One region of the Aquamicrobium sp. YD-1-mutant5 genome, then DNA from elsewhere that is predicted to be linked to it. Evidence: riboswitches for the same ligand, from Rfam matches in the RefSeq annotation. Region 1 holds a riboswitch; the other holds the start of a gene.
What was found. Region 1 has a riboswitch for S-adenosylmethionine ahead of AC5XE7_RS09405 (O-succinylhomoserine sulfhydrylase). Riboswitches for the same ligand answer to the same signal wherever they lie in the genome.
Positions count from the first base shown of each region.

Region 2: it holds a riboswitch for S-adenosylmethionine, as region 1 does, so the genes downstream of both, metA (homoserine O-acetyltransferase MetA) here and AC5XE7_RS09405 (O-succinylhomoserine sulfhydrylase) in region 1, are expected to answer to the same signal.

Region 1 covers NZ_JCAKKP010000004.1:364,353-372,036, forward strand. Annotated here, with positions in the region: gene AC5XE7_RS09390 (FepA family TonB-dependent siderophore receptor) at 1-1,924, opposite strand, end outside; gene AC5XE7_RS09395 (ABC transporter substrate-binding protein) at 2,325-3,101, opposite strand; gene AC5XE7_RS09400 (2'-deoxycytidine 5'-triphosphate deaminase) at 3,222-4,316, opposite strand; SAM riboswitch at 4,408-4,485, shown strand; gene AC5XE7_RS09405 (O-succinylhomoserine sulfhydrylase) at 4,542-5,741, shown strand; gene apaG (Co2+/Mg2+ efflux facilitator ApaG/CorD) at 5,827-6,219, shown strand; gene AC5XE7_RS09415 (Hsp33 family molecular chaperone) at 6,346-7,365, opposite strand; gene argF (ornithine carbamoyltransferase) at 7,469-7,684, opposite strand, start outside.
Region 2 covers NZ_JCAKKP010000003.1:511,322-519,005, forward strand. Annotated here, with positions in the region: gene AC5XE7_RS06910 (DUF2125 domain-containing protein) at 1-501, shown strand, start outside; gene AC5XE7_RS06915 (prephenate/arogenate dehydrogenase family protein) at 696-1,631, opposite strand; gene AC5XE7_RS06920 (pyridoxal phosphate-dependent aminotransferase) at 1,636-2,745, opposite strand; SAM riboswitch at 2,930-3,008, shown strand; gene metA (homoserine O-acetyltransferase MetA) at 3,062-3,982, shown strand; gene AC5XE7_RS06930 (MFS transporter) at 4,167-5,348, shown strand; gene AC5XE7_RS06935 (DUF3309 family protein) at 5,371-5,529, opposite strand; gene leuB (3-isopropylmalate dehydrogenase) at 5,718-6,821, opposite strand; gene AC5XE7_RS06945 (VOC family protein) at 6,921-7,271, opposite strand; gene AC5XE7_RS06950 (Ivy family c-type lysozyme inhibitor) at 7,274-7,684, opposite strand, start outside.

The sequences.
Region 1 (7,684 bases):
GAGACAGCGGTTGGCCGTTCGAATCCTTGGACTCGATCATCTTCGTGGCGTTGGTGGTCCATGTCAGCTTGTCAAAAACAGGAACGGCAAGGTTCGCCTCCAGGCCGGCGATCGTGGCCGGTCCGCCATTCTCCCAGCGATAGAGGCGGCTGCCTTCCGTGGGGCGATCCGGATACTGGAACCAGACAGGTTCGTAGCCGGTGATGATCTTGTTCTTGTAGTCGTTGTGGAAATAGGTGATGCCCGCATTCCAGCCGGCGTCGTCGGTATAGTTGATGCCGATCTCTTTGTTGACGCTGACTTCCGCGTCCAGATCGGGATTGCCGATGATGTAGCACTGCATGCGATAATAAGGAGCACGGCAGCCGTTGCCACGGCTCGTATAGACGTAGTTCGGATTGAGCTGGAACAGGTTGGGAGCCTTGAAAGCCCGGGCGATGCCGGCCTTCAGGGTGATTTCCGGCGTGAAGTTGTACGAGGCATTGAGGCTGGGGCTCCAGTTCAGGCCGAACTTGTCGTGATAGTCAAGACGCAGCCCCGGCGTGAGAATGAAGGCATCGGTGATCATGATGTTGTCTTCGGCGTAGAGGCCAAACATATGCGCCGATGATTTCGGATCACGATCCGCCGGGTTGCCGGGAATGCCGAAATCGATGCCGTTGCCGATCGTCTGCGTGATCGAAATCGGATCGTCCATCATCTCGCCACGGTAGTCGACGCCGAGGGTGAGTTTCTGGTCGAAGTGGAACGAGAGCGGGATGTTGAACTCGCTCTTGGCATAGATGTTGTCGAGTGTTGCGGTACCCCATGTCGGGCCGTCTCCACCGGTCGAGATGGTGCCTTCACCCGCGCCGGCAAGGCCCTCCCTCAGGCGTCTGTTGACGGTATGCTCCCACTGGATCGAGCTTTCGGAAGTGCCGAAATCATACTGCCCGTAATGGGTTGCCGCGAGGGTCGAGCGGGTCATGCGGTTGGTCTCATCACCCCGGCGCCCCAGCTCTTTAATGATCTCGTTGGCGGTGCCGCCATACTGCGTGTCCCCCGCAAACTGGTTGCTCTGGCGGCTCCATGTCGCCTCGAAATCCAGTCGGTGAGATTCATTGATCTCCCAGGACAGGAGACCCTTCAGGTCCTTGTTGATGACGCCTTCACGGCCGGCGGGCGCAGTGGTGCCGGCGTCTTCCTCACCATTGATGTCGAGCTTGTCAGGGTCCTGTTTTCCGACGCCGGCAAAGAAGCGGTAGGACAGGAAATCGTTGATGGGGCCGGAAGCCAGCAGGTTGGCGCGCTTGCTGCCGCCTTCATCCGAATGCTCGGGAACGTTGAAATAGGTATTGACGCTGTAGGTCGCCTTGTCCGGCCGTTTGGTGATGATGTTGATCACGCCGCCCGACGAGCCCGAGCCGTAGCGTGCCGCAGCCGGTCCGCGGATAACCTCGATACGCTCGATTGCCTCGGCCGGCACCCAGTTGGAATCGCCGCGTGTATCGCGCTCGCCATTCATGCTGTAGCGCACGGAATTGCGCGACAGGACCGGCTTGCCGTCGATCAGGATCAGGGTGTTCTCCGGGCCCATGCCGCGAATGTCGATCTGGCGGTTGTTGCCACGCACGCCTGTGGCGGAATTGCCGGTCAGATTGATGCCGGGCATCTTGCGCACGATTTCGGATATGTCATTGGTCGGCGGCGTCTTTGCGATGTCTTCCGACGAAATGTTGGAGACACCGGGTGCCTGCTTGAGCTGATCCTTCGCCGAAAGCACCACAACCTCGTTGAGGACGATGGTTCCCGCCTGCTCCTGCCTGGACTTTTCCTCATCTTCCTTGGTTTTTGGGCTTGTCGTCTGCGCGTGTGCAGAAAAAAGGCTGATAGACATCAGAAGGCCGATGGCCGTCGCTGTCCGGTAGGCTCGATGGAAATTCATAGTGATTGTCCCTCACTTCGCTGTCAGCCAATACGCACCACCGGACCCGTGAGGGCCTTCCTTGTGGCTCGTCTTGCGACTGGCTGAAGCGGAGGGCGATGTGTATCGACCCGTGCAATGCCTGTGCGGCTGAACCGGATCAGTTCCGGTCAACGTGCATCCGGCGCATATCCTGCAGGCGCTTGGCGCTTGCCTGGAGACCCCCTTTTAGCTGTCTCTCCCGGGTGGAAGGCGAACAGCCGCCGAAACATGACTCAATGAGTCATGTTTCGTATAGAGGCGCTGCTCTCATGACGGAAGGGCATTTCCATGAGCCGGAAAAATATCCGGTCATACGTGGCAAAAAGGCCGCAGTAATGTACTGCGGCCTTTGTTCGGAGCAGTCAGACCGTTCCGGCTATCAATAGATGTCGAAGTCGAAATACTTGGCCTGAACCTTCTTGTAGGTGCCGTCCGCCACGATGGCGTCGATGGCGGCGTTGAGCTTTTCGCGCAGCTCATTGTCGCCCTTGCGGATGGCAATGCCGGTTTCCAGCTCAGTTCCTTCCACGTCGCCGATCAGCTTGCAGCAGGAGCCGTCATCGGAGTTTTTCAGCCAGTCGACCATGACGAACTTGTCGGAGACGACCGCATCGAGCCGGCCGTTGAGCAAATCCTGCACAGCCTCTTCCTGTGTCGGGTAGAGTTTTACGTCGGCGCCGGCCTTGGCGTAGTGATCCTGCGCATAGATTGCCTGCGTGGTCGCGGCCTGTGCGCCCACGGTCTTGCCGGAAAGCGCCTCCGGCGTGGTCCCGGCGATGTCGCTGTCCTTGGGTGCTGCGACGGCCAGCGGCGTCACATAGTATTTGTTGGTGAAGTCGACCTGTTCCTTGCGCTCATCGGTAATCGACATGGAGGCGACGATGGCGTCGAACTTGCCGGCCTGAAGGGCGGGAATGATGCCATCCCAGTCCTGTACGACGAATTCGCACTCGGCCTTCATCTGCTCGCAGAGCGCCCTGGCGATATCGACGTCGAAGCCTTCGAGCTTGCCGTCGGCAGTCAGCGTGTTGAAGGGCGGGTAGGCGCCTTCGGTGCCGATCTTGATCTTGCCGCCCTCCTGTGCCGCTGCCTGCCCGGCAACAAGGGCGATCACGGCTGCCGTTGCAACGCCTGTGAGCCATCCGGAAATACGCATTGTGTACCTCTTCCCAAAAAATCTCAGGCCCCCTTTGGCCTGAATGCAGCCAAGCACAGCAATCGGCTTGTTACAAGCCGAAAGCTTTAAGACCAAAGCAGTTCTTCTCCTGACGAAACGTCAGGCTTTGCTGCGGAAATGCTTGGAAAGTTTCAGGCCCTGCGCCTGATAATTGGAGCCGAGATCTGTTCCATACAGCGCCTGGGGACGGCGCAGCATATGCTCGTAGACCAGCCGGCCGACGGTCTGGCCATGGTCGAGGATGAAAGGCACTTCATGGCTGCGCACTTCAAGCACGGCGCGGCTGCCGGTGCCGCCGGCGGCCGAATGGCCGAAGCCGGGATCGAAGAAGCCAGCGTAGTGCACGCGGAACTCGCCCACCAGCGGATCGAAGGGCGTCATTTCGGCCGCGTGGAGAGGCGGCACATGCACCGCTTCCCGGCTGACCAGTATGTAGAATTCGTCCGGATCGAGCACGAGGTCGGCCGCACCGCGATTGTAGAGCGGCTCCCAGAAATCGAGCACGTCATGGGCGGCGCGGCGGTCGACGTCGATGAGGCCCGTGTGGTGCTTGGCCCGGTAGCCGATCAGCCCGCTGGCGTCGCCCTTGAGGTCGATGGAGAGCGCGATGCCGCCGCCGGAAATGTTGGGCTGATCCGATGCCACGAGCGTCTCCTCACGATGCAGCGCGTGCAGCTCGTCTTCGGAAAGGAGCGCATTGCCGGTCCGGAAACGGATCTGCGACAGGCGCGAGCCGGTGCGGGCAACGATGGGGAAGGTGCGCGGGCTCACTTCCAGATAGAGCGGACCCTGATAGCCGGCGGCGATCTTGTCGAATTCGGCGCCATGATCGGTCATCACGCGGGTGAAGATGTCGAGCCGGCCGGTCGAGCTCTTCGGGTTTGCCGAGGCCGAGATATCGGCAGGCAGGGCCAGCCTTTCCAGAAGCGGAACAATGTAGACGCAACCCGTTTCCAGAACCGCGCCCGCCGTCAGGTCGATCTCGTGCAGTTGCAGGCGGTCGAGCTTGTCGGCGACGCTGTGGCCGGGGCCGGGCAGAAAGGAAGCGCGCACGCGCAGCGCCTTCTCACCAAGCCGCAGGTCGAGGCTGGCAGGCTGGATTTGGTCGGAATCGAGCGCGCGCGGCGTGCTCAGCGCGCCGCTTTCGAACAAAGCTGCGATGTCCTGATCGGGAAGAATGCCTGTCTGACGCACAATACGCTCCCGGCCGTGGAATGGGGCCAATGATCGAAAATGTCTTAAACATACGGCCAATTGACGCAAGACCGGGGGAGGTTTAAAGAAAGGCTTATCCCGTGGTGATTTGGCCGGTCGGCTTGCAGCCACGTTAAACAAGTCGCTAAAGGACCGTCGGGCTCATAGGCCGTCTGTACCGGTTGCGACTTTCGCGACCGGTTTTTTGTTGTTCGGAAGAGAGCCATGACATCAGACAAGACACGTAACTGGAGACCCCGTACCACCCTGGTGCATGGCTCGACCCTCAGGTCGCAGTTCGGCGAGATGTCAGAGGCGATCTTTCTCACGCAGGGCTATGTCTATGACACGGCCGAATCCGCCGAGGCCCGCTTCAAGGGCGAAGTGCCCGGCTTTATCTATTCGCGCTATGCCAACCCCACAGTCGACATGTTCGAAAAGCGCATGTGCCAGCTCGAAGGGGCGGAGGATGCCCGTGCGACCGCCTCGGGAATGGCCGCCGTCGCCACCGCGATCCTGTGCAGCCTGAAGGCGGGCGACCACATCGTTGCGGCGCGCGCCCTGTTCGGCTCCTGCCGCTGGGTGATCGATACGCTGGCGCCGCGCTACGGCATCGAGGCCACGCTGGTCGACGGCAAGGACATCGCCAACTGGGAACAGGCGGTGCGCCCCAACACGAAGCTGTTCTTCCTCGAAAGCCCGACCAATCCGACGCTGGAGGTCATCGACATTGCCGCCGTCGCGGCTCTGGCCAATTCCATCGGCGCGCGGCTTGTCGTCGACAACGTCTTCGCCACGCCCCTGCTTCAGCGCCCGCTGGACCTCGGCGCCCATGTCGTCGTCTATTCCGCCACCAAGCACATTGACGGGCAGGGCCGGTGTCTGGGCGGCATCATCCTGTCCGACAAGGAATGGATCGACGAAAACCTGCACGATTATTTCCGCCATACCGGGCCTTCGATGTCGCCCTTCAACGCCTGGACGCTGCTGAAGGGGCTGGAGACGCTGTCGGTGCGCGTCGACCAGCAGATGCGCTCCGCCGCCCGCATCGCCGATTTTCTGGCGCAGTCGCCACAGATCGAACGTGTCGTCTATCCCGGCCGCCCCGACCATCCGCAGGCCGATATCATCGCCCGGCAGATGTCGGGTGGCTCGACCCTGATCTGCCTCGACGTCAAGGGCGGCAAGGAAGCGGCCTTCGCCTTCCAGAATGCGCTGGATATCGTGCTGATCTCGAACAATCTGGGCGATGCCAAGAGCCTCATCACGCATCCGGCCACCACCACGCACAAGAACCTCAGCGACGAAGCCCGCGCCGAAGGCGGGATCGGGCCGGGAACGCTGCGCCTGTCGATCGGGCTGGAAGATACGGACGATCTGCTGGAGGACATCGGGCAGGCCTTGTCGCGCGCTGGCAAGGCTTGACCTGACGGTTTCGCAGGCCAATTCTCCGTATGGAATATCGCGCGCCGATGGGGAGGCGCGCGAAAGCTTCCGGGAGATGCGGATCATGTACAGCGCCACCACGCGCGACATCGAGGTACGGGTCAGGCCGTTCTATCTGGAGGAACGGTCGGACCCCTCTGGCGGCCGTTATGTGTGGGGCTATCGGGTAACGATCCGGAACCACTCGCCCGAGTTCGTGCAGCTCATGTCTCGCCATTGGCTCATAACCGACGGTGCGGGGCGTATCGAAGAGGTTCGCGGCGCCGGCGTCGTTGGCGATCAGCCGGAACTCAATCCCGGCGACAGCTACGAATATACATCCGGATGCCCGCTCACCACGCCGTCGGGGTTCATGGCGGGTACCTACACGATGCGCACGGCGCGGGGTGAAACCTTCGACGTCGTCATTCCACCTTTTTCGCTCGATCTCCCGGACGAACGCCGCACGGTCAACTGACGGATGGAAAAAGGGCGGAAGCCTTGCTTCCGCCCTTAAAGCGTGTCGCGATCTTTCAGATTTGTTTTTACACATGTCGCCCGAAACCGGTTCCCACTTTCGGGCGACATGCTTTAGCTGCGATCATCAGGGGCCGGCAGGCAGGAAGTCGGCCGGTTCGAAGTCATAGGCCTTCGAGCAGAACTGGCACTCGACACGGATGCGCCCGTCTTCGACGCTGTCCTGTATTTCCTCGGCGGTGAAGCCGCGCAGCATGCCCTCGATCCGCTCCTGCGAGCAGGAGCAGCGGTCGGCGACCGCCGCGCTCTCGAACACGCGCACGCCATGCTCGTGGAACAGCCGGTAGAGCAGGCGTTCCGCCCCGACGGTCGGGTCGATGAGTTCGGTGGGCTCCACCGTGGCAAGCAGCGCCAGAAGCTCCTGCCAGGCGTCGTCCTGCGGATGGTCGCCACCTTCGCTGTCATCGCCGTCGCCGCCGTTCAGGTCAGGCATGCGCATCCGTTCGGGCGCCTGCGGCAGGAACTGGGCGAACATGCCGCCCGCCCGCCAGCGCTCCTCGCCACCTGCGAACACCTGCCTCGCAACCGCCAGCCTGAGATCGGTCGGGATCTGCTCCGACTGGCGGAAATAGACGCGCGCCGCTTCTTCCAGCGTGATGCCGTCCAGCGCCACGATGCCCTGATAGCGCTGCATGTGCTCGCCCTGGTCGATGGTCAGCGCCAGCACGCCGGAGCCAAGCAGGCTGATTTCGTCGACCCTGCCTTCGGCTTCCAGCACGGTCACCCGCTCCGCATCGAATTTCGCGTAGGCGCGCAGCGCATCCGGCGTGCTGAAATCGGCAACCAGCATGTCCACCGGCCCGTCCGTGCGGGTCTGCAGAATGAACTTGCCCTGAAACTTCAGCGAGGTGCCGAGCAGAACCGTCAGCACGCAGGCCTGCGCCAGAAGCCGGGCGACCGGCTCGGGATAGGCATGGCGCGAAAGGATGGCGTCCAGCATGGCGCCAAGCTGAACGGTACGGCCGCGCACGTCGAGGGCGGAGACCTCGAAGGGCACGACATGGTCGTCGCCTGCATGGCCGAATTCGCCAAGCTTCACGTCGCGGGGCTTTGGATCTTGTCCGGTCACTCGAATGGATTCCAGCATGTCTTGTCTCCGGCCACAGGCCATGCCTTCACGCGGAAAGGCCGGCCCGGCATCGTCTTGTTGTGGGATGGTGCGCCGGAGATAGGCACCGTCCCCCGCTTATTCAAGCAGCGCGCTCGGCACCGAGACACCAGGCCAGAATCGCCTTCTGGGCGTGGAGTCGGTTCTCGGCCTCGTCGAACACCACCGAGTTCGGTCCGTCGATCACCTCGTCGGTCACTTCCTCGCCACGGTGGGCGGGCAGGCAGTGCATGAACAGCGCGTCGGGCTTTGCTCTGGACATGAGCTGCGCATTGACCTGATAGGGCAGGAACACGTT
Region 2 (7,684 bases), on a different contig from region 1:
CAGCTTTTCAATCTGAGCGACATCGCGCTCGACTTCTGGCCCGAAGGCGAAGACATCCTCTATCGCGGCAGCTTTGCCGAGCTGGACATCACCGCCGACGCGCTTCAGGGCCGCAACGTGCCATCGCTCGACGGTTTTGGCGAAGCCCGGCTGAAGAACGGCGTCGCGGTCGTGCAGTCGAAGCCGAAAAGCCTGCGCGGGCAGGCGCTCGACATCACCAATCTGGAACTGTCCTCCGGCGAAGCCCGCATTTCCGTATCCGGGCCTGTCTCCGTCGATGAAGCGGGGCTGGTGGACGCGGACCTGATGATCCGCCTGACCAATCCGCAGGCCGTGGCCGAGGTTCTGGCGACTGCCGTTCCCGAAGAGGCGAAGAAGATAAGGCAGGGCTTCGGTGCGCTCGCCATGATGGGCAAACAGCCGGCGATGCCGCTGAAGATCGTCAAGGGCAATGCCATGATGGGCTTCATCCCGCTCGGCGCCATCAAGCCGCTTCCCTGAGACGCCTGTCCAAAGCACAGAACGGCAAAGCGGCCGGAACCCGAGGTTCCGGCCGCTTTTTCTTGTCTGGTTTTTCCGCTGCGCGGCCGCTTGAAGCGCGTCGCGATCTTTCAGATTCGCGCCTTACGCTTTAAGTTCCTGTTCTTATGCATGTCGTTATCCCGATACCGGTTCCCACGTTCGGGCGACATGCGTCAAGGCTTGGCGGGCTGCTCCGCGACCTGACGGCCGAAGTTCGGTGCGTCGATATCCTGCCCCGCCTCGATGATCGAGCGGCGGATGGCGCGGGTGCGGGTGAACAGGTCGAACAGCTTTTCCCCGTCGCCCCAGCGGATCGCCCTTTGCAGCGAGGCGAGATCTTCCGAAAACCGCGCCAGCATTTCGAGGATGGCGTCCTTGTTGTGCAGGCACACGTCCCGCCACATGGTGGGGTCCGACGCCGCCAGACGGGTGAAGTCACGGAAACCGGAAGCCGAATATTTGATCACTTCCTGCTTCGTCACCGTCTGCAGATCATCGGCCGTGCCGACAATGTTGTAGGCGATGATATGCGGCAGGTGCGAGACGATGGCCAGCGTGCGGTCATGATGGTCGGCGTCCATCGTGTCGATATTGGCCCCGCAGCGCCGCCAGAACTCCGACAGCCTCTCCAGCGCCTCCGGATCGGTTCCCGGCAGCGGGGTGAAGATACACCATCGGTTGCGAAACAGGTCCGCAAAACCGGAGTCCGGACCGGAATCCTCGGTTCCCGCCAAGGGGTGGCCCGGGATGAAATGGACGCCGGCCGGCACATGCGGCTGCATCTGGGCGATGACGGAGAGCTTGGTAGAGCCGACATCGGTGAGGATGGCGCCGGGCTTCAGAGCCGGCGCGATCTGCTTCGCCACGGCTTCCGAAGCACCCACCGGCACGGAAACGATGACCAGATCGGCATCGCGCACGGCTTGCGCCGCATCGGTGGTGTAGCTGTCGCCGAGGCCGAGCTGTTCGGCGCGCTTCAGCGTCTCGGGACTGCGGGTGGAAATGGCCACATGGCCGGCGAGATGGTTCTGCCTGATCGCGCGGGCCAGCGACGAGCCTATGAGGCCGATGCCGACAAGGGCGACCTTCTCAAACATGGGTTCGGACATTTTCTCAACTTTTCAGGAATTCGGTCAGTGCGGCGACGACGCCGCGATTGGCTTCTTCGGTTCCGACTGTCATCCGCAGCGCGTTGGGAAAACCGTAGCCTGCAACGCGCCGCAGGATATACCCTCGCGCGGTCAGATACTCGTCGGCGGCCGAAGCCGAATGCCTGCCGTTCTCCGGAAAGTGGAAGAGAACGAAGTTGGTGACGCTGGGCGTTACCCTGAGTCCGAGCGCCGTCAGTTCACTGGTCAGCCAGGGCAGCCAGGTTTCATTGTGAGCAATGGACGTGTCGACATGCGCGCGGTCGCGCACCGCAGCCGTACCGGCCGCGATCGCCGTGGCGGTCACGTTGAAGGCATCGCGAATGCGCTCGACGGCCTCTATGATGTGCGTGGGCGCATACATCCAGCCGATGCGCGCGCCGCCGAGGCCGTAAGCCTTGGAGAAGGTGCGGGTCATGACCACGTTCTCCGCACCCGCCACCAGCTCGACGCCCGCCTCGTAATCATTGCGGCGCACATATTCGGCATAGGCCGCGTCGAGGATCAGCATGACATTCTTCGGCAGGCCGGCATGCAGGCGCCGCACCTCCTCGAAGGGAATGTAGGTGCCGGTCGGATTGGCGGGATTGGCGAGGAACACCATGCGCGTGTTCTCGGTGACGCCGGCAAGGATGGCATCGACATCGACACGCTCGTTGGTTTCAGGCGCGATGATCGGCGTTGCTCCCGCCGCCATGATGGCGATGCGGTAGGCGAGGAAGCCATATTGCGGATAGATCGCCTCGTCGCCCGGAGCCAGATAGACACGCGACAACAGCGCCAGCGCCTCATCGGAGCCGTTGAAGCACATGATGTTGGCCATGTTCAGGCCATGCGCCTCGGCGATCGCCTCACGCAGCCGCGTTGACGAACCGTCGGGGTAGAATTCCAGCCGGCCGGCCACTTCACGCGCGGCTTCGATCGCCTTTGGCGAGGCTCCCAGCGGGTTCTCATTGGCGGAAAGCTTGTGCAGCTTCACACCGGCAGGAGCAGCGCTTTTACCCGGCACATAAGCCTCGATGTCCAGAATACCGGCGCGGGGCTGGGGACGAGAGTTTTCATGTGCCGTGGTCATGATCAGAATCCGTTGAACGCCGGAACATTCCGGCAAGATGCTCGGAAATAACCGCCATGAAGAGCAATGTCGAGGGTGAAGGCTTGGCACAGGGCATCTCTGGCTTCGTCCGTCTCTGGCCCCTTACACCCTGTGGCCCCATGCACCTTGGCATTGACGCAGGCACAAGCCGGCCATAGATAGAAAACCGTTCCGTGGTGATTTGGCCGGTCGGCTTGCAGCCACGTTAAAGAAGTCGCTAAAAAGGCCGAGGCTGACGAGCACGTCGGGACCGGCCGCGATTTCGCCGCCGGTCTTTTTGTTTGGAGCTTGTGCAATGCCGATCAAGATTCCCGATCAGCTACCTGCCCGCGAAGTCCTCGTGCGCGAGGGTGTATCCGTTATGGACGAACGCACCGCGATGCGTCAGGACATTCGCCCGCTCCAGATCGGCCTGCTCAACCTGATGCCGAACAAGATCCGTACCGAAACGCAGTTCGCGCGCCTGATGGGCGCCACGCCCCTTCAGGTGGAACTGACGCTGGTGCGCGTCGGCAATCACAAGGCCAAGAACACGTCGGAAGAACATCTGATCTCCTTCTACCAGACATGGGACGAAGTGCGGCACCGGAAGTTCGACGGCTTCATCATCACCGGCGCGCCGATCGAGCTCCTGCCCTTCGAGGAGGTCAACTACTGGAAGGAGCTGGAGCAGATACTCAACTGGACGACCACCAACGTCCATTCGTCCTTCTTCATCTGCTGGGGCGCCATGGCCGCCGCCTGGCACTTCCACCGCATCCCGAAATACACGCTGGAGAAGAAGGCCTTCGGCGTCTACCGGCACCGCAACAATGCGCCGACCTCGCCCTATCTCGCCGGGTTTTCGGACGACTTCGCAGTGCCCGTGTCGCGCTGGACGGAAGTGCGCAGCGCCGACATTGCGCCATCCAGCGGGCTCGATCTTTTGATGGAATCGGACGTGACGGGTCCTTGTCTTCTGTCGGAACCGAAGGGCAACCGGCTCTATATGTTCAACCATATTGAATATGATTCGACGTCGTTGAAGGAGGAATACGACCGCGATGTCGCCGCCGGCACGGCAATCGATGTGCCGCATAACTACTATCCGGAAAACGATCCGGCGCGGCCGCCGCTCAACCGCTGGCGCTCCCATGCCCATCTGCTGTTCGGAAACTGGCTGAATCAGGTCTACCAGTCGACCTCCTTCGACCTCGACAAGATCGGCACGAGCTGAGGCCTGCTTGAACGGGAGCTACAGGTTCGCAGGGAAAGCATGGAATTCTGCCTCCCTGCCCGCTCATCTTCATTGGGCGCGCACATTGGTTGCGTACTGGCCCAAAACTCGTTCACGGTTGCGATTGGACGTGCAATATAAAACGATTTAAAAGGCGCTGACCACATCGTTGCAGGCAGCTACAATGACTGATCAGGGCCACAAGGACATCGCCGTGCGCGGCCGCTGGGCGGTTGCCGCCATGTTCTTCGTCAACGGCTTCATCACCGGAAGCTGGGCCCCGCAGATCCCCACGCTGCTCGTGCGTCTGGAGATCAGCAAATTCACCCTCGGCCTGCTGATCCTGCTGTTCGGCGCGGGTGCCGTGGTTGCCATGTCATGGTGCGGCCATTTCATTGCCCGGTACGGATCCGGCGTCACGCTTAAGCGCATTTCAGTCGGCACGAGCTTCGGCCTGCTTCTGGTTGCCGTGGCGCCGGACGTAACCCTTGCCGCCGTCGCCATGGTGATCTTTGGCGGCCTGATCGGGGCGATGGACGTGGCCATGAACACCAATGCCGTGGTGGTCGAGCGCCGGCTCGGCCGCGCCATTATGTCGTCCTCGCATGGTTTCTGGAGCCTTGGCGGCTTCGTGGGCGGCGGCCTTGGCGGCATGGGTATCCTGACCTTCGGCCATCTCGCCCATGCGGTCATCATCACGATCGTGGCGCTTGCGGGCGTTTCGCTGGCCATGCGTCACGTCGTTACCGAAAACAGGCCGGCAGCCGCGCAGGAGCGCCCACGCTTCACCCTGCCACGCAATCCCCTCATCTATCTGATCGGCGTGATGGCGCTGTTTTCCATGACCCCGGAGGGCGCCGTGCTCGACTGGGCAGCCATTTATCTTCAGCAGGAGCTTGGCGCCGATCTCGCCACGGCCAGCCTCGCATTCGCCGCCTTTTCCGGCGTCATGGCCTGCATGCGCTTTGCCGGCGATACGGTTCGCAATCGTTTCGGCGCGGTGACCACGCTGCGCGCCTGCGCGCTGCTGGCCTGCGCCGGGATGCTGGGTGCCGGGCTCTCGCCCCTGCCCTGGATAGCCATCGCCTGCTTCGCCCTGTGCGGAGTGGGCATCGCCAACATGGTGCCGATCGCCTTTTCCGCCGCCGGCAACCAGCAGGGAATTCCCTCCGGTATCGGCATGAGCGTTGTGACTACCATGGGCTATTGCGGCATTCTGGTCGCGCCCTCCGCCATCGGCTTCATTGCCGAGCATATCGGCTTCGGCCCGGTTTTTATCGGGCTGTCGGCCTTGCTGTTCATCGTCTTCCTGATGTCGGGACTGGCCCACCGTGCGGACTACACGACAGACCATCCCGGCGAATAAACGGGGTCAGCGCTGGGCGGGATCAGACCCGGCCCAGCAGCACCAGTATCAGCAGGATGACGAGCACGACGCCGACAATGCCCGACGGGCCATAACCCCAGTTGCGCGAATGAGGCCAGCTGGGAATGGCGCCGATCAGGATCAGCACCAGAACGATGATGAGAAGGGTCGTAAGAGGCATGGTCGGAACTCTCCCGCCTTGTGATTGTCTCATTTCACAATGCGCGAGCCGCCGCCGTGTTCCCTTGTTTCCGAAACGACGAGCCCTGTAACGAAAAACCCCTCGGTCCCGGCTGGTGCCGCGAACCGAGGGGTTGCAATTCCCTGAAGGCCGCTCTCACGCAGCCTTTTTGCCCTGAAAGGCCGATGTCAGCCGGCGCGATACTGCGCCACGATGGCATCGCCCATTTCGGCGGTGCTGACCTTCTTCATGCCTTCCGACATGATGTCGCCGGTGCGGTAGCCTGCGTCCAGAACCGCCGAGATCGCCTTCTCCAGACGGTCGGCTTCCGCGACCATGTTGAAGGAGTAGCGCAGGCACATGGCGAAGGAGGCGATCATGGCGATCGGATTGGCGATGCCCTTTCCGGCGATGTCAGGCGCCGAACCGTGCACCGGCTCGTAGAGCGCCTTGCGCTTGCCGGTCTTCGCGTCCGGCGCGCCGAGCGAGGCGGAGGGCAGCATGCCGAGCGAGCCGGTCAGCATTGCGGCCACGTCCGAGAGCATGTCGCCGAACAGGTTGTCAGTGACGATGACGTCGAACTGCTTTGGCCAGCGCACGAGCTGCATGCCGCCGGCGTCGGCCAGCATGTGGTCGAGCTTCACGTCGCTGAACTTCGCCTTGTGCGTGGCGGTGACGACCTCGTTCCACAGCACGCCAGACTTCATGACGTTGCGCTTTTCCATCGAGGTTACGTGGTGGTTGCGGGTGCGGGCCAGCTCGAAGGCGACGCCTGCGATGCGCTCGATCTCGAAGGTGTCGTAGATCTGCGTGTCGATGCCGCGCTTCTGGCCGTTGCCGAGATCGATGATCTGCTTGGGCTCGCCGAAATAGACGCCGCCGGTCAGCTCGCGCACGATGAGGATGTCGAGGCCTTCGACCACATCCTGCTTGAGCGAGGAGGAAGCAGCCAGCGCCGGATAGCAGATGGCCGGGCGCAGATTGGCGAACAGTTCGAGGTCCTTGCGCAGGCGCAGCAGGCCGGCCTCGGGGCGCACCTCGTAAGGCACGTCATCCCACTTCGGACCGCCGACCGCGCCGAACAGAACGGCATCAGCGGCCAGCGCCTTTTCCATGTCGGCCTCGGAAATCGCCTGTCCGTGCGCGTCGTAGGCCGAGCCGCCAACCAGACCTTCTTCGGTCTCGAAACCGGCGCCGTTCTCGTTCATGACGGCGATGAGTTTCTTCACCTCCGTCATCGCCTCGGGACCGATGCCGTCACCTGGGAGGAGGAAGAGTTTTTTCGAAGCCATGCGTATTTCCCCGGGGAATTTTTGAACCGCAGCTTTGCTAGCCGCGCCGGCGCGCTTGCGCAAGACGAAAGCGGCAAAGCACGGCGCCCGGAATGCCAGTTACAGGTGCGAGAGAATGTTGACCAGCCTGCCGAAGGGGTCTCGCACGTAGAAACGGCGCACGCCCCACGGCTCGTCGGCGGGACCGTATTCGATCGCAAATCCCGCTGCCTTCATGCCAACGAGCGCTGCTTCGACATCATCCACCTCGATGGAGAGATCGGGCACCGGCGTGCCGGAGCCGCCCTCTGCGGCAAAGGAAATCTGCACCGGCATCTGTTCGGTCGAACCCCATGTGGCGATCCAGCCATGATCCATGAGAAGGTCGAGACCGAGCACATCGCCATAAAAGCGCTTCGCCGCCGCAAGGTCTGCGGCGGCAATGTTGGCGATGATGCGCCTGACCTTCATGGCTATTCGCTCTTTGCCAGCGCCTTTTCCATGGTCTGGCGCAGATCGGCCGGCCACGTCCCCGCTTCCGGCCATGTTTCCGGAGACTTGCCGTCGGTCTGGCGAGCCAGATAGAGCTTCTGGCTGGCAGCATCGACGGCCATGAAACCATCGTAGGTGCCGCAGGCATGCGGAATGCAGCCATCGCCGTAGACCAGGCCCGAGGCGGTCTTTTCCGGCTCCGCGCTGACCATGAGGCTAGTTGCAACTTCTTCAAGCCTGTCGCCCAGAAGCTCCTTTGCCTGCGCATAGACGGCCTCGTTCTGGAATGCCTCGAGCATGCTGCCGAGTCTTTCCGGATTGAAATCTTTCCACGTCGTTCCGGCTTCGGGCGCATAGACGAGTTCGCCTGCGGTCGTAAAACCATCCTGCGG